DNA from 2 places in the Mammaliicoccus lentus genome. Region 1 is predicted to be linked to the other one. Evidence: predicted binding sites of a transcription regulator. Region 1 holds the regulator's gene; the other holds the start of a gene.
What was found. The regulator LexA, encoded in region 1, represses DNA repair genes until DNA is damaged. The targets are predictions, from matches to a motif close to CGAACATATGTTCG.

Region 1 (10,734 bases):
ATAGAATAATAATATTCTCCAGAACACTTGTCTAATAGCTTTAGGCATAGATTCTTTAGGATTTTCAGACTCACCAGCAGTAACTGCAACAACTTCAGTACCACCAAAGCTGAATCCAGCAACAAGTAATACGCCTAAGAAACCAGATATACCATTAACAAAAGGTGCTTCTTTGTATGTGTAGTTCGTTAGACCTAAAGGCTCATTACCACCTAAAATACCAAAGATGATTAGCACACCGACAATTAAGAAGATGATTATTGTTGCAACTTTGATAAAACTTAACCAATATTCAGCTTCACCAAATGCTTTAACAGTAAATATATTTAATAAGAACAATATAACTATAAAAATCATACTCCATACAAATGGATCAATACTGTCAAATATATTCCAATATGTAATAATTTTAGCAGCTGTTAATATATCCACACTAGACACTAGTGCCCAAATAATCCAATATAACCAACCAACTGTAAAACCTGCAGAAGGGTCTATGAATCTACTAGAATAAGCACTAAACGATCCTGAAACTGGATAAAATGTAGCAAGCTCTCCAATAGCAGTCATTAAGAAATATAACATCACACCTATAATTGCATATGCTATTAACGCACCGGCAGGACCAGCTTGTGTAATGACAGCACCACTAGCCATAAATAGACCTGTACCGATAGAACCACCGATAGCTATCATTGAAATGTGTCTAGTCTTTAAACCACGTTTCATTTCTTCCATATAAATCACCATACTTTCTACTTCACTATTAACTTATTTTAAATATAAGTAATATTTTATTATCTATTCAGAAAATAAGCAATGAAAATTTTATTACATAAATGCTTTAAAGCATTAAATTAAAGAAATAATAAAAAAGTCACTCCAAATTAATGAAGTGACTTTTAATGTCGTATATCTTATTATAAATAAGAAATTATTTTGTTTCGCGATGTAAAGTATGACGACCTAATCTTGGACTATATTTTTTTAATTCAATACGTTCTGGATTTGTACGTTTATTTTTAGTAGAAATATAGTTTCTGTCGCCTGTTTCAGTACATGCTAACGTGATATTTACACGCATGTTCATCAGCCTTTCTGTATAGTAATCATTACGTTTTATAATAATATCATAAAATATAATGCTTAGCAATAGAATTACTCTATGAAATAGGGACATCAGATTGTTATAATAAAATAAATATAAATAAGGAGATTTTTATGAAAAATAAATCGAAAATAGCTATAGTATTATGTGTTACTGTCTTATTTCTAGCAGCTTGTGGATCTAAATCAACCAGTAATGATAAATTAAAAATTTATGCGACAAACTTTCCTTACGAGAGTTTTACTAAACAAATAGGTGGAGAATATGTAGATGTTGAGTCTATCTATCCAAGTGGTACTGATTTACATAATTACGAACCCACTCAAAAAGAAATGTTAAATATCGCAAAAAGTGATTTATTTGTATATTCTTCAGATGAGTTGGATCCAGTAGCTAAAAAAATTAGCTCTACAATAAAACAAGGCGACCACAAATTACAAACTATTCCTAATTTAGAGGAAAGTGAAATATTAGAACACCATCATGAAGATGGAGAAGAACATGAGCATGAACATGATGCAACACATAATGAAGAAAATGAACATGACCCGCATATATGGCTTGATCCAATTGCCAATAAAGAAGCGGCTAAATCTATTAAAGATAAATTAGTTAAAATAGATGCATCGCACAAAGAAACTTATGAAAAGAATTACAAGAAGCTAATAACAGATATCGATAAAATCGATAAAGAAATGAAAGAAATCACAAAAGATACGAAGCGAGATACTGTATTTATTTCTCATGACTCTCTTGGATATTTAGCAAATCGTTATCATTTTAAACAAACAGGTGTAACTGGAATGAATAATGAAGAACCTAGTCAAAAAGAACTTCTAAATATCATAAAAGAGATTAATAAATCAAAATCTCCATATATATTATATGAACAAAATGTAAGTTCTAAAGTAACAGATATTATAAAGAAAGATACTGATAGTAAACCACTTAAGTTTCATAATTTAGAAGTATTAACTAAAGAAGAAGCAAAAGATAAAAACATCACATATCAATCTTTAATGGAAGAAAATATCAAGAATTTAGATAAAGCTCTTAATAATTAATAAATATAATCTTATTTCGTTTACTTTTTCATGTTAACCATGTATAGTAACTAATGGATTATTATTAATAGTTTTGAAAGAGGTCATTGATATGAAAATTTTTGATTATGAAGACGTACAATTAATACCAAACAAATGTATAGTAGAAAGTCGCTCTGAATGTGATACTACTGTTAAATTTGGGCCGAAAACATTTAAATTACCAGTTGTACCTGCTAATATGCAAACAGTGATGAATGAAGAACTAGCTGAATGGTTTGCTAGTAATGATTATTTTTATATCATGCATCGCTTTGATGAAAAAGCACGTATTCCATTTATTAAAAAAATGCAAAGTAAAAACTTATTTGCATCTATCTCAGTAGGTGTTAAAAAAGATGAGTATGATTTTATAGAAGAATTAGCAAATGAAAATTTAATTCCTGAATATATGACAATAGATATTGCACACGGTCACTCTGAGCAAGTTATTAGAATGATTAAGCACATTAAACAACATATTCCAGAAACATTTGTAATTGCTGGTAATGTTGGAACGCCAGAAGGTGTTCGTGAACTAGAAAATGCTGGAGCAGATGCAACTAAAGTTGGTATCGGGCCTGGTAGAGTCTGTATAACAAAAATTAAAACTGGATTTGGAACTGGTGGCTGGCAATTAGCTGCTATTAACCATTGTAGTAAAGCTGCAAGAAAACCAATTATTGCTGATGGTGGAATCAGAACAAATGGTGATATTGCAAAATCAATTAGATTTGGTGCTAGTATGGTTATGGTAGGTTCACTATTTGCTGCACACGAAGAATCTCCAGGTGAAACTGTTGAACTTGAAGGCAAATTATACAAAGAATACTTTGGAAGTGCTTCAGAATTCCAAAAAGGTGAGCGTAAAAACGTAGAAGGTAAAAAAATGTTTGTCGAGCATAAAGGATCATTAAAAGATACTTTAATTGAAATCGAACAAGATTTACAAAGTTCTATCTCGTATGCAGGTGGCAAAGACTTACAATCTATCACTAAAGTAGACTATGTGATTGTACGAAATTCAATATTCAACGGTGACCGCGACTAAAAATAGGCGAGGTGGACTACTTGAAAAAAGTATTTTACTTATTCATATTGTTATTGATTATAACCTTAATCAAGCCAGTCCCTGAATCAGATTTATCTAAACAAATTCAACAAAAAGTGATGAATGTTCAACAAGGACTTGAAGATGAACAAACTACTAAGAAAGTTGAACTAAAGACGCCGAAAGAACAAGAATTTGCGATTAATAATATTCAAATCAATCAAACGAAAAGCGAAGTTGAAAAGAAACTTGGCAAACCAAAACGGGTAACCGTTAATGAATATAATGAGAAATGGCATGCATATCATGACCAATACAATGGATTTGTAATGGTCAGTTATGATGATGACAAAGTAACAGGATTATATACAAACCAAGACTTAATAACATCTCAAAAAGGTATAACGAGTAAAATGAAAAAGAATAAAGTTCGTTCAATTCTCGGTGAACCTTTAGATGAGATTCAAAAAGATAAAGTTAAGTTAGTTCAAAATGATCCTGATTATGATGTTTTCAAATTTGATAACATTTATACGACCATATTTTATGATAAGCATCAAGACAATCAAATTAAAGGAATAATGCAAGTAGCTTCGTCAACTGAAGATAAGCGTACAAATCAGTACCATACTGCTTCAGATGAATATAAGCGTGCATTAGAACTTCAAAATTTTGATATAGTCAATGCAGAGCGCGTTCAATTTGATTTACCGACATTATCTTATAATGAAAATGTAAGTCATACTGCTCGTAAGCATAGTACAGATATGGTGGATAACGATTATTTTGATCATACGAATAAACAAGGTTTATCTCCATTTGATAGATTAGACAATGATGGTTTTGATTATGTAACTGCAGGTGAAAACTTAGCATATGGTCAAATAAGCAGTGTTTATGCCCATCATGGACTAATGAACTCATTGGGACACAGAAAGAACATTTTAAATAAAGATTATAAAGAGTTAGGAGTAGGTGTCGATATTGGCGAAGATTTACAGCCTTATTGGACTGAAAACTATATTACTCAACAGTAGAAAATAGATAAGCAAAGTGCATTGTCTAAACAACTTTGATATAATAACGATATAAAAATTATTTCATATTTCCTTAAATGTTTTACACATGTTGTTTCTAATAATTTGATTGGTGGAATAACATATAAAGGGGAAGTTTAACATGGAAAATAAAGAAATAAATAATAAAGATATTGACGTTTTAGATCGTGTCAAAGAATTATTAAATAAAAAAGATGTTTCATAAAAAGATTTTTATAATAAAAATAAAAGCTCAAATAATCAAATAAAGGGAATATGATATAAAAAAAGCTGTGATGCACTTGCATCACAGCTTTTTTACATTTCTCTAAACAATCCTACTACTTTACCTAAGACACTTACATTGTCTAAGTAAATTGGTTCCATTGTACTGTTCTCAGGTTGAAGTCTATAACGTGATTCTTCTTTGTAGAAGCGTTTAACGGTAGCTTCATCATCTTCAGTCATCGCGACGATGATATCCCCATTCTCAGCAATTGTTTGGCTTCGCACGATTACTTTATCTCCATCAAGAATACCTGCTTCTATCATACTGTCTCCAATAACATCTAATATAAAGATATTGCTATTATGTGTTGATGTAAAGTGAGCAGGTAGCGGGAAATATTCTTCAACGTTCTCAACTGCTGTAATAGGTATACCAGCAGTTACTTTACCTATGACGGGAACATGAATGGTGTTCTCTTGGTTAATGTTCTCTCCTACAGTCTCGGTAATCTCGATTGCACGAGGTTTAGTAGGGTCACGTTTAATATATCCCTTTTCTTCTAATCTAGATAAATGGCCATGTACAGTGGAACTTGAAGCAAGTCCGACAGCTAAACCAATTTCACGAACACTAGGCGGGTAACCTTTTGTTTGTACTATATGTTTAATGAATTGATATATTTCAGATTGACGTTTAGTTAATTCTTTCATAGTCGCACGCTCCTAATATTGATTTAAATTTATTATAGCACATACGTTTCCTTCGAACAAACATTTGTTCGTATTTTCATTGACTACGAACAGTTGTTCTGTTAATATAAAAATACAAACAAACGTTCTAGGAGGAAGTAGTTATGACAGTAACAATTAAGAAGACAGTTTTAGTATATTTAGCAGTGTTCTTGATGACTCTATTAATAGGATATTTATACTTAGCTCAGTCTAATGCTGTTTATTCAACAGAACAGACGTACGAAATGACTGATCACAAAATCAAACAACAAGATAACCAACAACCAAATAATATAGATGCAGAACCAAATCATATAAGTAAATCTAAAGCTATGGTAGGTTCGATAGATTAATCGTTAAAATATGAGCAAATCCATTTGGATTTGCTCGTTTTTTTTGTTATCTTTTAATTAAATGGAAAGTGGTGATAAAATGTTAAGTAAAGAAAAGATTGAAAGAATTAATGAGCTAGCAAATAAAAAGAAAACAAGTGGACTTTCTGAACAAGAAGCAAAAGAACAAACAAAACTTCGTGCAGAATATTTACAAGCTTTTAGAGGTAACTTTAAAGATACGATTGAAAGCACAAAAGTTATCGATCCAGAAGGTAAAGATGTAACACCTGAAAAATTAAAAGAAATCCAAAAGAAAAATAATATAAGAAATTAGTTAAAATGAGTAATAATAATTAATATTCCGAATATTATGATGTATAATGATAATGGATAACAGAATAAAGGAGACTATAATATATGTTTAATGAAAAAGATCAACTAGCAGTAGATTCAATCCGTGCATTAAGTATCGATGCTATCGAAGCAGCTAACTCAGGACATCCTGGATTACCAATGGGTGCTGCACCAATGGCATATACTTTATGGACAAAGCATTTAAACTTTAATCCACAATCAAAAAACTATTTTAATAGAGACCGCTTTGTATTATCTGCAGGTCACGGTTCAGCGTTACTATATAGTTTATTACATCTTTCTGGTAGCTTAGAACTTGAAGAAGTAAAAAACTTTAGACAATGGGATTCAAAAACACCTGGACACCCAGAGTTTAATCATACAGATGGTGTAGAAGTTACAACTGGACCTCTTGGACAAGGATTTGCAATGAGTGTTGGTATGGCTATGGCTGAAAAACACTTAGCAGGCAAATTCAACCAAGATAATTATGAAGTTGTTGATCACTACACATATGTTTTAGCTAGTGATGGTGACTTAATGGAGGGTATCTCTCACGAGGCAGCTTCATTAGCAGGTCATTTAAACCTTGATAAATTAATCACTTTATACGACTCTAACGATATTTCATTAGATGGTGATTTAGATAAAGCTTTCTCAGAAAATGTTAAAAATAGATTCGAATCTTACGGTTGGAGTTACATCTTAGTTGAAGACGGTAATGACTTAGAAGCTATTGATAAAGCTATAACTGAGGCTAAATCATTAGAAGGTCCTACGTTAATTGAAGTAAAAACTGTAATCGGTTACGGAGCTCCTAACAAAGCAGGTACAAACGGTGCTCACGGTGCGCCACTTGGTGAAGAAGAACGTGAATTGGCATTGAAAGCATACGGTTTAGATCCATCTAAACGTTTCAACGTACCTCAAGAAGTATATGATATTTTCAGCAATACAATGTTAACTCGTGCAAATGAGCATGAAACAAAATGGAATGAATTAGTTGAAGAGTATGCTAAAGCTAACCCAGAATTAGGCGAAGCATTCAAACAAGCAATTTCTAATGAACTTCCAGAAGACTATGCTAAAGACTTACCTGTATATGAAGCTGGAAACAGTAGTGCTACACGTGCTGATTCAGGTGATATCATTCAAGCATTAAGTAAATCTGTACCAGCATTCTTTGGTGGTTCAGCAGATTTAGCGTCATCTAACAAATCAAACGTTAAAGATGAGCCAGACTTTAATGATGAAACACCAGAAGGACGTAACATTTGGTTTGGTGTTCGTGAATTCGGTATGGCAGCAGCAGTAAATGGTATGGCAGCGCATGGCGGTGTTAAACCTTATGGTGCGACATTCTTCGTATTCAGTGACTACTTAAAACCAGCACTTCGTCTATCAGCTATCATGGGTGTTCCTTCAACATTTGTATTTACGCATGATTCAATTGCTGTTGGGGAAGATGGTCCTACACATGAACCAGTTGAACAATTATCAGGTTTAAGAGCTATTCCAAACTTAAATGTTATTCGTCCAGCAGATGGAAATGAAACAAGAGTTGCTTGGAAAATTGCTTTAGAATCTAAATCAACACCTACAGCATTAGTATTAACGCGTCAAAACTTAACAGCTTTAGATGTTAAAGAAGCTGAAGTAGAAGAAGGCGTTCGTAAAGGTGGATATATTGTTTACCGTTCTGAAATAGAACCTGAATATCTATTATTAGCTTCTGGTTCTGAAGTATCTCTAGCAGTAGATGCAGCTAAAGATATTGAAGCTCAAGGTAAAGGCGTTCAAGTTGTATCATTACCAAACTGGCATGCATTTGATCAACAAGACCCTGAATATAAAGCTACTGTTTTACCTCCAACATTAAGAAAACGTGTTGCAATCGAAATGGCATCATCATTAGGTTGGCACAAATATGTTGGCATAGAAGGTAAAGTAATTAGTATTGATAGATTCGGTGCTAGTGCGCCTGGAGACTTAGTAGTTGAAAAATACGGTTTCACTAAAGAAAACGTATTAAACACAGTATTAAGTTTCTAATTTAAACTGAACAGTCCGAGACATATATAAATGTCTTGGACTGTTTTATTCCTAGTCATCTTTGCCGGGGTGGGCTGTGAAATCTTTTTAGCAAAATGAGATTTCTGTCCCGCTCCCTTTTTAATTTTGAAACATTAAGTTTCATCTTGATAAAATCTTTTTAATTTAGTAAACTTTTAGAGGATACAGAAAGTGGGTGAAATAATGGCAACATGGTTAGCAATACTATTAATCATCGTGGCATTAATCGGTGGGATTGCTCTAGGATTCTTCCTTGCGCGTAAATATATGATGGATTACTTGAAAAAGAATCCACCTATCAATGAGGAAATGTTACGAATGATGATGATGCAAATGGGTCAAAAACCATCTCAAAAGAAAATAAACCAAATGATGACAATGATGAACAAAAACATGGATCAAAAAATCAAGTAGTTTATATACATTGATGTTAAAGGGATTGCGACACTTCTTGAAAGTGATGTGGTCCCTTTTTATTTGTTAAACTTAGTATAATTAAACCTTAGTTTTAATAACTTTTCACTTATTGTTCAAAATAAATCGTTTTAATGACGCATAAATTTGATAAAATGGAAATAATAGTGAGGGGGGATATAATGGAATTAACAGTTTTTGTTGCTTTTGGTGCAGGTATATTAAGTTTTGTTTCTCCTTGCGTTCTACCTATATATCCTGCTTTTGTGTCATACATTACAGGTATGAGTTACGATGATTTAAAAAATAAAGGGCTAAGTCGTAATGCAATATTACATACTATTATCTTTTTGTTAGGGTTTAGTTTAATCTATATGATTTTAGGTATGGGCATAGGATACATATCTGGCTTGTTTATAAATTATCAAACATTAATAAGACAAGTAGGAGCAATCATCATTATTGTGTTTGGATTAATCATTTTAGGTGTATTCCAACCACAATTTTTAATGAAAGATAGAAAAATTAATTTTAAAGCAAAGCCTTCAGGTTTTATTGGTACGTTTTTAATTGGTATGGCTTTTGCAGCTGGGTGGACGCCGTGTAACGGGCCGATTATAGCTGCGATTGGAACGTTAGCAGCAACAAATTCATCCCAAGCGATGTTATATATGCTACTGTATGTACTTGGATTTAGCATTCCATTTTTCGTATTAACTTTCTTTATAACAAAATTACAAATAATTAGGAAGTACAATGTTGCTATCATGAAGTTTGGTGGTATAATTATGATAATTATGGGAATTTTATTGTTCTTTGATTTATTAACTGACATAACAATATTTTTCCAATCTTTGGGTTTGGAATAAACACAAATGATATTTAGAACTTAAAGGGGTTTTAATCATGTATTTGCTTTTTTCAGTATTTATAGCAGCTTTAATGAGCTTAGCCGTTATAGTTGTAAGAATGAAAGCACAAAATTATCCAACAAATACTAGAAAGATTATATTACCACCATTTTTTATGGCTACTGGAGCACTTATGTACGTAGTGCCTTATTTCAGACTAACAGGTGCTGAAATAATTGAATCGATCATTGTAGGTCTTTTCTTCTCATTATTTCTCATATTCACGTCCAACTTTGAAATTAAACGTTCTGAAATATATATGAAACGTTCAAAATTATTTCCAGTAATTCTTATTTCTTTATTGATTATAAGAACTGTAGGTAAGTTTGTATTGAGTGATTCAATCGATCCGGGCCAATTAGCTGGTATGTTTTTCTTATTGGCATTTAGTATGATTGTTCCTTGGAGAATATCTATGTACTTTAAATATAAGAAATTACGTAATCAAATAAGTGTTGTAAAATAAAAACAACGCACTACTCATTTATTGAGTGTGCGTTGTTTTTGCATTTGAAATTTCTTCTGCATGATCAAATATAGAAAACTTGTTTTTTTCATCGTCTGCTAATTCGAACAATGGCAAATATGGTGTATAATCGATATTAAGTTCTGTTAGCTTTTTCTTCATAAATTTGTGATCTCGTTTAGGTGTAGCAACGATATATCCCCTCATGATATGATCGAGTTCAATCGAAGTAGCATGTTCTTCTAGCGCGATTTTAGATACACGTCCACCGATTTTCTCTTTAGCAACGTCTCTAAAAAGATCTGGTACTGGAGACACTAATTCGTTTAATAATGATCTTGCTTCATCATTCCATAAAGGCAAGGCTTTGTGGATATAGTAATCTTGCCAATCGAGTTCACTCATGCCATCATCTTTAGGCATGCGCTTTAAGAATTTTCGAAACATAAAGAATCCGCCAATAGCAAGTAACGAAATAAAAACTATGCACCATAAGACAATAAAGAATATAAATACGTTACTCAATGAAATCACTCCTTATGACTAGTATAAATGAAGCAAATAAACCTGTCTAACAAATATTTTGAAAGGTGATAGAATATGAAAATTTTACATACAGCTGATTGGCATATAGGAAAAACTATAAACGGCCAGTCATTATTAGAAGACCAAAAATATGTATTAGAACAATTATACGAAGCAGTAAAAGAACATAAACCGGATGTTGTAATCATAAGTGGGGATTTATATGATTTACATTATCCAAGTAAAGATGCAATGGTCGTGTTGGAAGATGCGTTATCTAAGATTAATTTAGAATTAAATACGCCAATAATCGCTATAAGTGGTAACCATGATGGGAAAGAAAGATTGAATTACGGTGAAAAATGGTTTGCTAAGTCAGGATTAAAGATTATGACAGATTATCATGACATGTTTAAAC
Region 2 (10,734 bases), 170 kb from region 1:
ATACTGGTGGGTACGTTTCAAATATCCAACTAATCCAGGTGCTGGTTATTTCTATTGTGCAGTTTGTGAAATAAAGGATAAAGAAGAAAAGATTAAGAAAGAGAAATATTGGGGCTAGATTAAGTGGAAGAAATAAATCACTCACTCGCCATATGTAACATACTATATTATGAAACCCTACTTAGCGGGAACTAGGTAGGGTTGTTTGGTTTATAAATATTTTTAGTGGTATAAAAGAAGTGTGTATTAATACATTTTTCGTTTTATATCATTACCTTTTGGCACCTCACATAATAGTGGGGTGCTTGTTTTATTTTGTGTAAAGTACCAAACTAATTAGTAGATTTTATTAATTTATTTCTATTTAATATTAACTTTTTGACCAAAATGGTATAATATATTAAAGATGGATGTAACTATAGGTAACTATTTGTTGCATTTGGTAGTATATCTTAGTAAATAAGGTATGTTATTAAGGAGGGGAAATGTTATGACTAATAATTATTTAACTACAATTGACAATATTATTGGATTAATGAAAGAAGAAATACAAGATATTTCACCACTTAGATTACAAAAAACTTTGTATTTCCTATATGCATATTATGGCGCTTCATATGGTAATATGAGTAACAGTAAAGAATTTGAATTTACAACTGACGATAAGTTTAACTTACCAAAATATTTATTTGAAGGTAAATTTGAGGCATGGCAATATGGTCCAGTTATAAGAGAAGTATATACAAACAATAAACATAATAATGTTTATAATGATATGGTATTTAATATCGACGACTTCAATGGTACTGATGAAACTATGAAGAAAGAAATTACTGAATATTTAAGAGAAATTATACGTAGCACATATAAAGTGAGCGACTTTGGTTTAGTAGAGAGAACTCACGAAGATAAAGAGTGGCAGGAAAAAATAAGAACACAAGGTGAAATGGATAACGATGCTATTATAAGTGAATATATTGAGGTAGTAAATGCCTAGATTTAATTCAGGATTTAATAAAAGAAAACAAGTAGTTATAGAAAATAAAGAATTCATACCGAATAGAGATGAATTTAACTCTAACAAAATTGATTTTGATTTGAGTAAAAGAAAAGAAAAAGAAATCATTTTCTTTAATGAAAGTGTAAAATCTTCTATTACTAATTCTAATTTAAAATTCACAAATTTTATTTCTGATCATAAACAACAAAATAAAATTAATATTATACAAAAGTTTTCGGATGACTTAACGTTAATTAAAGATAGAGTAACCTCACTGGAATATGATAGTAGGATGCTATCTATTTTTACATTATACTTAGAAGGTGAAACTAGAGAAATTATTAAGGAAAACTACTTAGTAAAAAGTGATATACGTGGCCCACTTGAAACACAAGATGCACTTAGAGTTTATTGGTTTTATGATTTAGAAGATGAAAATATAAAAATAATTTGCATGGATCCTCAACATTTAGTATTACCCAGTAAACATAATGGTAAAACTAAAGAACAGATGAAGATTGAAACATTTAACGAAACTGTTAATAGTAAGAAACACTGTATTAGTAAATATTTTCAAAATAAAAAATCAAGTAATACTATTTATATAACATAACTAAACCCACCTTAATTGGTGGGTGTTTTTTTTAATGGGATAGTTAAAATTTATTTAAAATTAAGAAGGTGATTATTTTGGAAAAAGTATCAATTAGAGTTACAGAAAATATATTATTAAGAGATGCGAAATTAAGTGATATTGATGATTACTTAAGGGTCCCATTTGATGAAGAACTTTTAACAATGTATGGATCAACACTAGATTATCGAACTGAAAAATCTAGAGAAAAAGCTGAATTAATGATTAAAGAAATAAAAAGTAACCCTTTAGAATGGGTAATTGATTATGACGGTAATTTTATTGGACAAGTTAATTTAAAAGTTGAAAAAGAAGATAATAAAGCGAGATTTGCTATCGGCATATTTAATCCAAATTATTGGGATAAAAGTATTGGTACTGATGTCACAAAATCAATATTAAAATATGGTTTTACTACATTAAATTTAAATAAAATTTATTTAAGAGTATTGGACTATAACGAACGTGCTATTAAGTCTTATAAAAAATCTGGCTTTATTGAAGAAGGTCGAGATAGAAAAGGTGCTTTAATAAATAATCAATATCATACAGATATATACATGGGGATATTGAAAGCTGAATATAAAGACTAAACCCACCATTACGGTGGGTTATTTATAATTCTCAACGTCAATAAAGCAATTGGAATAAAAAATATATTATTTAGCTATAAAACTAGAAATTGTGTTTTTTGAAACAATAACGTTTTTATGACCTATTCTTAGATTTGGTGTTAATTCTATTGTTTCTTTATGTCCTTTAGTTTTTATTTGTACTTTTTTGGATTCAATTGGATTTGTTTCTGTTGTATAAAAAAGTACAAATTGGTTTTTAAGTAATGTTATTTTTTCGTTTTTATTATATATATGGCCTATATCTTTTAGTTCAACAAAATTTATAGGAGTTATATTATTTGATTCCTTATCTAAATATTTTATGATTTCTAATTCACAATCTCTAGAGCCTAATATACATACATAATTCGGGTTTTTATCTAAAGTGATTTCGGCTACAATTTTATTTTTTAAGTCTTTTATTTCTGGTATTAATTGAGATTCTAGGCCGTATTTTTCTTCTAATTTTTCTTTTTTAGTATTTTCTATTTCATGAAATACATCTTTAGTGGTTGTACGTACTATTATTGGTAATTTAGTTGTTTTTTGAATAAAGAGATATAAACCTAGTTTTATTATTATGTAAATTACCGCAATACCAGAGCTTAGACCACCTAGAAAAATTAGAAAATTTATAAATGGTGTAATTATTTGAAGTGAGTTTCCCATTATTTAATGCTCCTTTTTTAAAACGAGTGAAACGAGTTTCTTCTTGTCTTAATATTATATAAAACACCCAAACATGTCACTGGGTGGTATTTTTTTGCGTCTAAAACTATAAATCTACAGATTCAGTATTATTAGAGTAAAAAACTATAATATTTTTCAATAATTTTTCTGCATTTTCAGATTCTGAAATAATAGTGATAATTGAAAAAAGTAAATGATATTCTCTGAATAAATCATCTGGTTTAGTAAAAGATAGATGATTAGGGTGGTTTAAGATTAATAATTGAAACCTCTTGATATCGTATATAAAATTATTTATTTTTATTTGTTCTTTATCTTTTAAATAGATGCTATCAGAAGATGTTGTATGCTGATTCACTTCTTTTATAGTGTTATTTAAGTGATTATTTATTTCATATTTCTCAATACAATCTAAAAATATTTGAATACTGGTATAAAGATTGGGGTGATTCTCACTAATATATTTTATGTTGTCCCTCTTTAGCGGCTCAGTAATTTCTTGTTTATTTTTATTAATAGCTTCAATAGAGTACAATAGAAAAATTAATTTGTGGTTAGAAAACTTGTCTTTTTCTTCAAAGTAAGTCTGAGCTAATTTTTTTCGTATATTTAGATACACTTTTTCACTTTTTTTATTCTCTTTTTTTGTTTGATTATAAAACCCAAGATAAGCTATGAGAATAGTTAAAATCATACCTAATATTGTTGTTAACCTAGGATATGGATATAAAAAGTATTCAATTTGATTTCTAAAAAAATATAATAAGACTAGACTACTAATAATGATTATTAATAGCTTGTGTTCTTTAAAATGATTCAATTCTTACCACCTTATTCTTTCTTAATATTTCACTTTTATTATCATCTTACTCTATCTCCAGAATACAATCCATATCTAAGTACATAATGCCTTTATCTTCATAATTAATAACCTGCAATGAGTTCATCATCTTATCAAATTTGTGTATTTCACACTTCAAATCTTTAATATATCCATTATGCCAGTATTTAATAGTAGAAACTGGGTTATAAAACATCTTTTCTAATAATACATTGTTTAAGTCCGCTATGGCAGATTCGCTTAATTCTGGTTTCTCAATCTTATCTTGATCACGTATGTGTTGATTAATTTCTTCATATTGTTGTGGCATAGTCGCAAATGGCGCCCATTTAATCATTCCACGTCCATGTGGTATACGTGGGTTAAGATATTCTCTTGGTATCTTTCTATAATCTGTTTCGTATTTATATGGTTCTGGTATATCATGGTTAATGACTTTCATATAATCACCTCATAAACATTATACGAACAAACGTTCTATTTTGTAAAGAAAAGATCAACGTTTCCATTTATGAATTGTTCGATTCTACCATATTATATAAAAATACATAAATTTTAATGATTTTAGTTATAAAAATTCAATTAAATGTTACTATATTAAATAAAGGATCAATTTTACAAAATTAATTGCGAAGAAGGTTATAATATTGAAAATAGTAAAAATATTTAATGAATTATGTAATATTTCTAAACAAACAAATGATTATATAAGGTTGAATCTTTTTGGTTCTAATAACAATATATACATATCTAAAAATTTATTGAATGAAAATGAATATTTATTATGCAGAGTTAATGAAGCAGTTCCTAATGGTATATTATCCATTATAAAACATAATAATTTAAACTATTATATACATATTAAAAATAATGAAATTTACGTAACCCCTTATATAAATGGTAATACTAATAGAAGTATTGATATTAAGTACGAAAAAATTTATGAAGGATATGAAATAGAAAAAAACAAATATTCATACAAAATTACAGATCAAGTAGGTAATGAACATGTTATTGGAAACGAAATATTTTTAACAGGCCATAATATAATAGATACTTTAGAAAGAACGGAAAACACACAAAAATATATATATTTAAAATTCACATATGAAAATATTGTTTCATTTTTAGAATATACATTAGCAACTACTCAGTTTTCTTTCAAAACATCTTGTATAAAAGTTATTGATTCAACAGAACAATTTAAAATATTAATGAAATCAAATAATACTTTTAAATTAAATGATGAATCTAATCAAATAATTAAAATTAATAATTTGTTAAAGAATAAAATCCAGGAAATAACATTAAAGAATAACGTCAAAAATTTCAAACCAATAATCATAAAAATCAATAATCGAGTTTTTGTACTATCTCATATTAAAAATCAGATAGTTAAAATAGAATATGATACAAGAGCAAACTTATTATTTAATTCAACATTTATATCATCAAAAGCAACTAGAAGAGGCATAGAGTATTCGGGAACGATTTATTATAAATATCGTAGCGATGTTAAGATAGATAATGTTGTAACTAATGACGGACTTTTAATGGCAAAAATAGAATGGCTTAGTTTAAAAGATTTTAAGTTTACTATTACAAACGATAATTTAGGTAAACTTAAAGAGTTACATAATAATTTGTATTTCGCACATGGTAATACTATTATTCATTCTTTAAACATATTTAATCATTTAGAAATTATTAATAAGGTAGAAGGTGTTAAAGTTTATAAAAAGAATGCTTATGTATCTAGAATAAGCTTAGTTAATAATTTAGTTATTACAGCTACTCCGAAACTACCTATATATAATAATTTAAATAAATTAAAGATAAAGATCGCCAACAAAACAGCTAAAGTTATTAATCTTTTCAAAAATGTAAATGTAAACCTATATTTCGAAAAAAATACCTCTAACGCCTCTGAGTCAGGTTTCGCCGTTTTTGAAAGTGTAAAAAAAGATAAAGAAATTAAATCAGTAAATAAATTTATAATTGATTCTAAATTTGAAGGGTTTAATAGACTTAAGGATAAATATAAAAACGATCTTGTAAGACGTTACTCTTTCAAACATTATTTATATTTATTCATAGCAGACAATTTTATTTCAAGCGAGTTAAGTAATCATGTTTTGGCTATCAGAGTATACGATAATTTATTAGCCAATAAAATAACTAAAACACCTTTATACTTCTTGCAACACGGAATAATGTTTGCCAAACCAGTGGATAACCCTATGGCTTTAGGTTTTCATAAAGAGAATCAAACAAATAATTTGAAAAAGAGTGTCATAAGTTCTGATTTGGAAGCACAAGAATTTTATAAAATGGGCTACGACAAAAATGATTTAATGAAAACAGGTTTACCAAAGCTAGATCAAGCAAACTTGAATAAAGAGGCCAGTAAAATCGCTTTTATGCCAACATGGAGATATTGGGAAGAAGCTTATGTTATTAATAATGAAATTGAAAAAACCTCTTATTATAAATCTTTGATTGAAGTAATTGAGACTTTTGAAAAAGCTGGTCTTTTAGATAAACTTTTAATTGTTCCACATAATAAGTTTGCTGATTATATTAAACAAAATTTAAAGAAATATAAGCACATAATAAATACTAATCCTTCTGAAGCTTTGAAAGAATCTAAAATATTCATTACAGATTATTCTTCTATTATTTATGATGCTATTTATAGAGGAGCTTATCCTATTTTCTATTGGAAAGAAAAAGATTATTTAATAGAAAATTATAAAGCGATACCACCAGTTAATGACAAAAATGCACCAGGGGATATCGCATATAGTGAAAAAGAGTTAATAGAATATGTAAATAAAGCAATAAATAACAATTATAAAGTGGCTAGTGATATAAAAGAAAAATATTTAAAAATTAATGAATTTGATGATAATAAAAATACAGAGCGAGTTATTAATGAATTGAAAAAAGAAAGAGTTCTATGATTTATTAATGGGTCAAACGAAATGTTACAAAAAAATATTTATTAAGAGGGAAAATAAAGGGCATATTTTATAAACAACAACACAAAGGTATGAAATTTTTAGAATTAATATCATGAAAAAAGCCAGTATCTACAACATTCTATAGACACTGGCAATAAGTTATAAAATTAGTTGAGTAATCCGCAAATGATGATGTAGAAGTTATATATAGCACCAATTAACTCCTCTAACTTTAAAATAAGCTAGAGGGGTTAAATCAATTATTTAGAACTTACTTCTTCTAATTCCTGCCAATCATAATCATGATTTAATATTTGTTCCCTTTCTTTTTCAGAAATTTTATCGTCAGGTTCTCCACCTTTTGGATAAAATTTTTCTTTTGATTTATTTACAAACTTTGGTCTATCTTGCGTCAATATATAAGCAGTTATGTCTGAAGCTTCTTGTTTGCTCAACGTTCCTTCTTCACCAAAAGGCATATTATGGTAAATGAAGTCATACATTTTTGAAAATCTACTCATACCTGCACCAGTATTAAATGAGTCTGGTCCCCATAACGATGGTTCAGTAAATGGGGCACTCGATGAACCATTGCCATGACAAGATAAACAATTATTTCTATCGAATGCCTTTTTCCCTTTATCAACATTTGGTTCAGGTATATTTTTTGCTTGTTCTATCTCTGGTGCTTCAGATTTTTTAACGTCTTCACTAATAAAATCTAAATAAGCTACCATTGCTTTCATTTCCTCACTATTTTCTTTGATAGGTTTTCCATTCATACTCCTAGCAAAACATCCATTAATTCGCTCTTTAAGTGAAACATCTCTACCTTCACGATCTCTGTATTGTGGGTATTTTTTAGAGACACCTTCTAGAGAAAGAGCATTTCCATTTCCTCCTTGAGCATGACAACTCGTACAAGCTAATTTGTTTCCAACATGCTCAGGCATTTTAGAGTTGGTATAAATCATTAATTCTTTATCTTTACGTAATAACTTACCTTTTTCAGTGTTAGGGTCAGTCGTCCGAACTGATTTTACTGAACTTTCTTTTTCTGATTTTTTTCGTCGTTAGAACATGCAATAATTTAACTAAATTGTATTTTTGCATTTTGAAATAATTTTATTTAATTCCATTATTTATTTCAATATATATTTGTTGAATAAAACAATAATGATATTTAGGTTATCCTAAAATATGTTTGACTAACATAATAAAAAAAGTTACGATTGTTTGAGAATGTGGGGTGTATAAAATTAGATTTAAAAATTATAATAAAATAAATAAAAATGTGGATAAAAGTATTTTATTTTGTTATTTAATATTGGGGATTATAGGAATTATATTTATTTACAGCGCAAGTATGGTTCCTGCACGAATGGGTTCATTAACAAATGGAAATATAATTAATAGTAATCATTTTATGGTCAGGCAATCTATATTTTTATTTGTAGGTACTTTAATTGTTCTATTTATTGCTTATTTTGTGGACATTGATGCTTTAAAAGCGAAAGCATTTCAACAATTTATTATTATCGGTGTCATCATTTTACTTATTATTACCTTGATTTTAGGAAGTGAAATTAATGGTTCTAAAAATTGGCTTAATTTAGGTTTTTTCAGCATACAATCTTCAGAATTTCTAAAGTTAGCCTCTATCATATATCTTTCATACATAATCGATAAAAAAATGTCCCAAGCAAGGATATATAACATTAAAACTTTATTACCCCCATTGTTTATGCTAGGTTTTGGTTTAGTTTTAATCTTAGTTCAAGGTGATTTAGGCGGCACAATATTAAATATTGGTATTATATTGTTTATTTTAATGTATTCAGATATAAAAAATATTGTGAAAGTTCAATTATTCGGTTCGATTTCACTGCCATTTGTAATCTATTTAATTTACACATTAATATTTGATACAAAAAATACATACAGATTGAATCGAATTAAAGTAATCATGGAACCATTTAAATATGAAAATGGTGAAGGTTATCAACTATCTAATTCTTTATTAGCAATTGGTAATGGCGGCGTTACTGGTCAAGGTATGGGGAACGGCATTATGAAATTAGGTTATTTACCTGAACCACACACAGATTTTATATTTTCAGTTTTAGCTGAAGAAGCAGGTTTAATAGGGGTTATCGCAGTTATAGCATTATATATGTATATAACATTTAAAGGGATTATATACGCTAATACGACTAAAAATAATTACTACAAAATAATTTGTATAGGTGTAGTTAGTTATTTATTTTTACAAGTATTCATTAATTTAGCTGGAATATCAGGAATAATACCTTTAACAGGTGTTACACTTCCTTTATTAAGTTATGGAGGTTCTTCTCTTTTAAGTATCAGTGTTGCTTTCGGGCTATTACTCGCTACTACTAAAAAGATAAATATGGAAAAGATATAGAAACTGATAAATAGGGAGCGAAAACATGAAATTAACAAGAAAAGGTAAAATTGTCATAGCATTGTTTATCATCTTGGTTATAGGATCAACAATAACGATTTATGTAAAATCAAGACTGAACCAATTCAATGTTAATGTTCAAGAAAGGATAGGCACTAAAGAAGAACAAAAAGAATCCGTAGATAAAATTAAAAATAAAAAACCTTTATCAATTGCAATTTTTGGTGTTGATACTGATGAAAAAAGAGACGAAGAAAATATAGGGCAAAGAACTGATTCGATGTTGATTGCATCAGTTAATCCTAAAGAAGAAACTACAAAGCTTTTAACATTACCTAGAGATACAAACGTTTATATTAATGATATAGATAGAAACGAAAAAATAGCACATGCCTATGCATATGGAGGCGCTAAGACAGCAATAGATACAATCAAGAATAATTTTGACATACCAATAGATGGTTATATAACAATTGATATGGATGGGTTCGAAGAAATTATAGATATTATTGATGGTATAGAAGTTACAAGCAATGCTTCATTTTCTTTTAATGGGTCAACATTTAAAGAAGGAAAGAAAACTAATCTTAACGGCAAACAAGCACTTGATTATGTTAGAAGTAGGAAACAAGAGGGTGCTGGTGGAGATGAAGGTAGAACAGCGAGGCAAAGACAAGTTATTGAAGCTGTGTCACAAAAAGTGACGAAAAGTAAAAATGTTATAACATTAAATAAAATTTTAAAAGCAAGCGAAAAAAATGTTAAGTCGAATTATTCGGCAGGAGATTTTAAAAATTTATATGAAAGCTATAAAAAAGGTGCAAATCATATTGATAAATTGTCATTAGATGGAATGAATCAAATAGAAGATGATGGTATATGGTATTTTGAACCTGACGAGCAATCTAAGAAAACTATAATAGAAGAATATAAAACCAATTTACAAATAGATACATAATGGTATTTGTATAAAGTGTTTTTAAAATTTTAAAAAGGCAGTTATAGCTGTCTTTTTTATTTGTTTTAAGTTATAATTATACGATGAGTTTTTATAAAGGAGCGATAGATATGGCTGTAAAACCACTTGTTACTGCCCCCAATCCAATTTTAAATAGAGAAGTTAAAGATGTCGTAAATTTTGATGAATCAATAAAGCAATTAATTGCTGATTTAGAAGATACAATGTTTGATAATGATGGTGTTGGAATTGCCGCGCCACAAATTGGTGTTGATTTAAAAGTTGCGCTTGTTGATATGGAGCAAGATGGTATTTTGCAGCTTATAAACCCAACTATTTTAACACAATCTGAAAAAACTGAAACAGATGTAGAAGGTTGTCTCAGCGTTCCGGGTGTTTATGGTGAGGTTGAAAGAAGTGTCATGATTACTGTTAAGAGTAAAGATTTAAATGGTAATGATGTAGAATTAACTGCATATGATGATATTGCGAGAATTATTTTACACGAGATTGATCATTTATATGGTGAGTTGTTTACAGATAAAATGACGAGAGAAGTTAGTGAAGAAGAGTTAGAGGAGATGTATAAGGATGAGTAAAATTGTT

Region 2: the regulator LexA is predicted to act here: its motif matches at 4,245-4,258, upstream of ACNMOQ_RS08625 (YolD-like family protein).

The regions. Positions count from the first base shown of each region.
Region 1 is NZ_OX344834.1:1,577,923-1,588,656, reverse strand. It holds gene ACNMOQ_RS07845 (amino acid permease) at 1-738, opposite strand, end outside; gene rpmG (50S ribosomal protein L33) at 935-1,084, opposite strand; gene ACNMOQ_RS07835 (metal ABC transporter solute-binding protein, Zn/Mn family) at 1,222-2,172, shown strand; gene guaC (GMP reductase) at 2,264-3,241, shown strand; gene ACNMOQ_RS07825 (CAP domain-containing protein) at 3,262-4,278, shown strand; gene lexA (transcriptional repressor LexA) at 4,597-5,217, opposite strand; gene sosA (DNA damage-induced cell division inhibitor SosA) at 5,361-5,591, shown strand; gene ACNMOQ_RS07810 (DUF896 domain-containing protein) at 5,671-5,907, shown strand; gene tkt (transketolase) at 5,991-7,979, shown strand; gene ACNMOQ_RS07800 (YneF family protein) at 8,184-8,414, shown strand; gene ACNMOQ_RS07795 (cytochrome c biogenesis CcdA family protein) at 8,597-9,283, shown strand; gene ACNMOQ_RS07790 (CcdC family protein) at 9,318-9,791, shown strand; gene ACNMOQ_RS07785 (DUF2621 domain-containing protein) at 9,810-10,322, opposite strand; gene sbcD (exonuclease subunit SbcD) at 10,392-10,734, shown strand, end outside.
Region 2 is NZ_OX344834.1:1,751,303-1,762,036, reverse strand. It holds gene ACNMOQ_RS08655 (N-acetylmuramoyl-L-alanine amidase) at 1-118, shown strand, start outside; gene ACNMOQ_RS08650 (Panacea domain-containing protein) at 491-997, shown strand; gene ACNMOQ_RS08645 (hypothetical protein) at 990-1,613, shown strand; gene ACNMOQ_RS08640 (GNAT family N-acetyltransferase) at 1,691-2,227, shown strand; gene ACNMOQ_RS08635 (hypothetical protein) at 2,294-2,917, opposite strand; gene ACNMOQ_RS08630 (hypothetical protein) at 3,024-3,758, opposite strand; gene ACNMOQ_RS08625 (YolD-like family protein) at 3,805-4,221, opposite strand; gene ACNMOQ_RS08620 (CDP-glycerol glycerophosphotransferase family protein) at 4,541-6,742, shown strand; gene ACNMOQ_RS08615 (c-type cytochrome) at 7,003-7,716, opposite strand; gene ACNMOQ_RS08610 (FtsW/RodA/SpoVE family cell cycle protein) at 7,992-9,170, shown strand; gene ACNMOQ_RS08605 (LCP family protein) at 9,196-10,128, shown strand; gene def (peptide deformylase) at 10,239-10,727, shown strand; gene fmt (methionyl-tRNA formyltransferase) at 10,720-10,734, shown strand, end outside.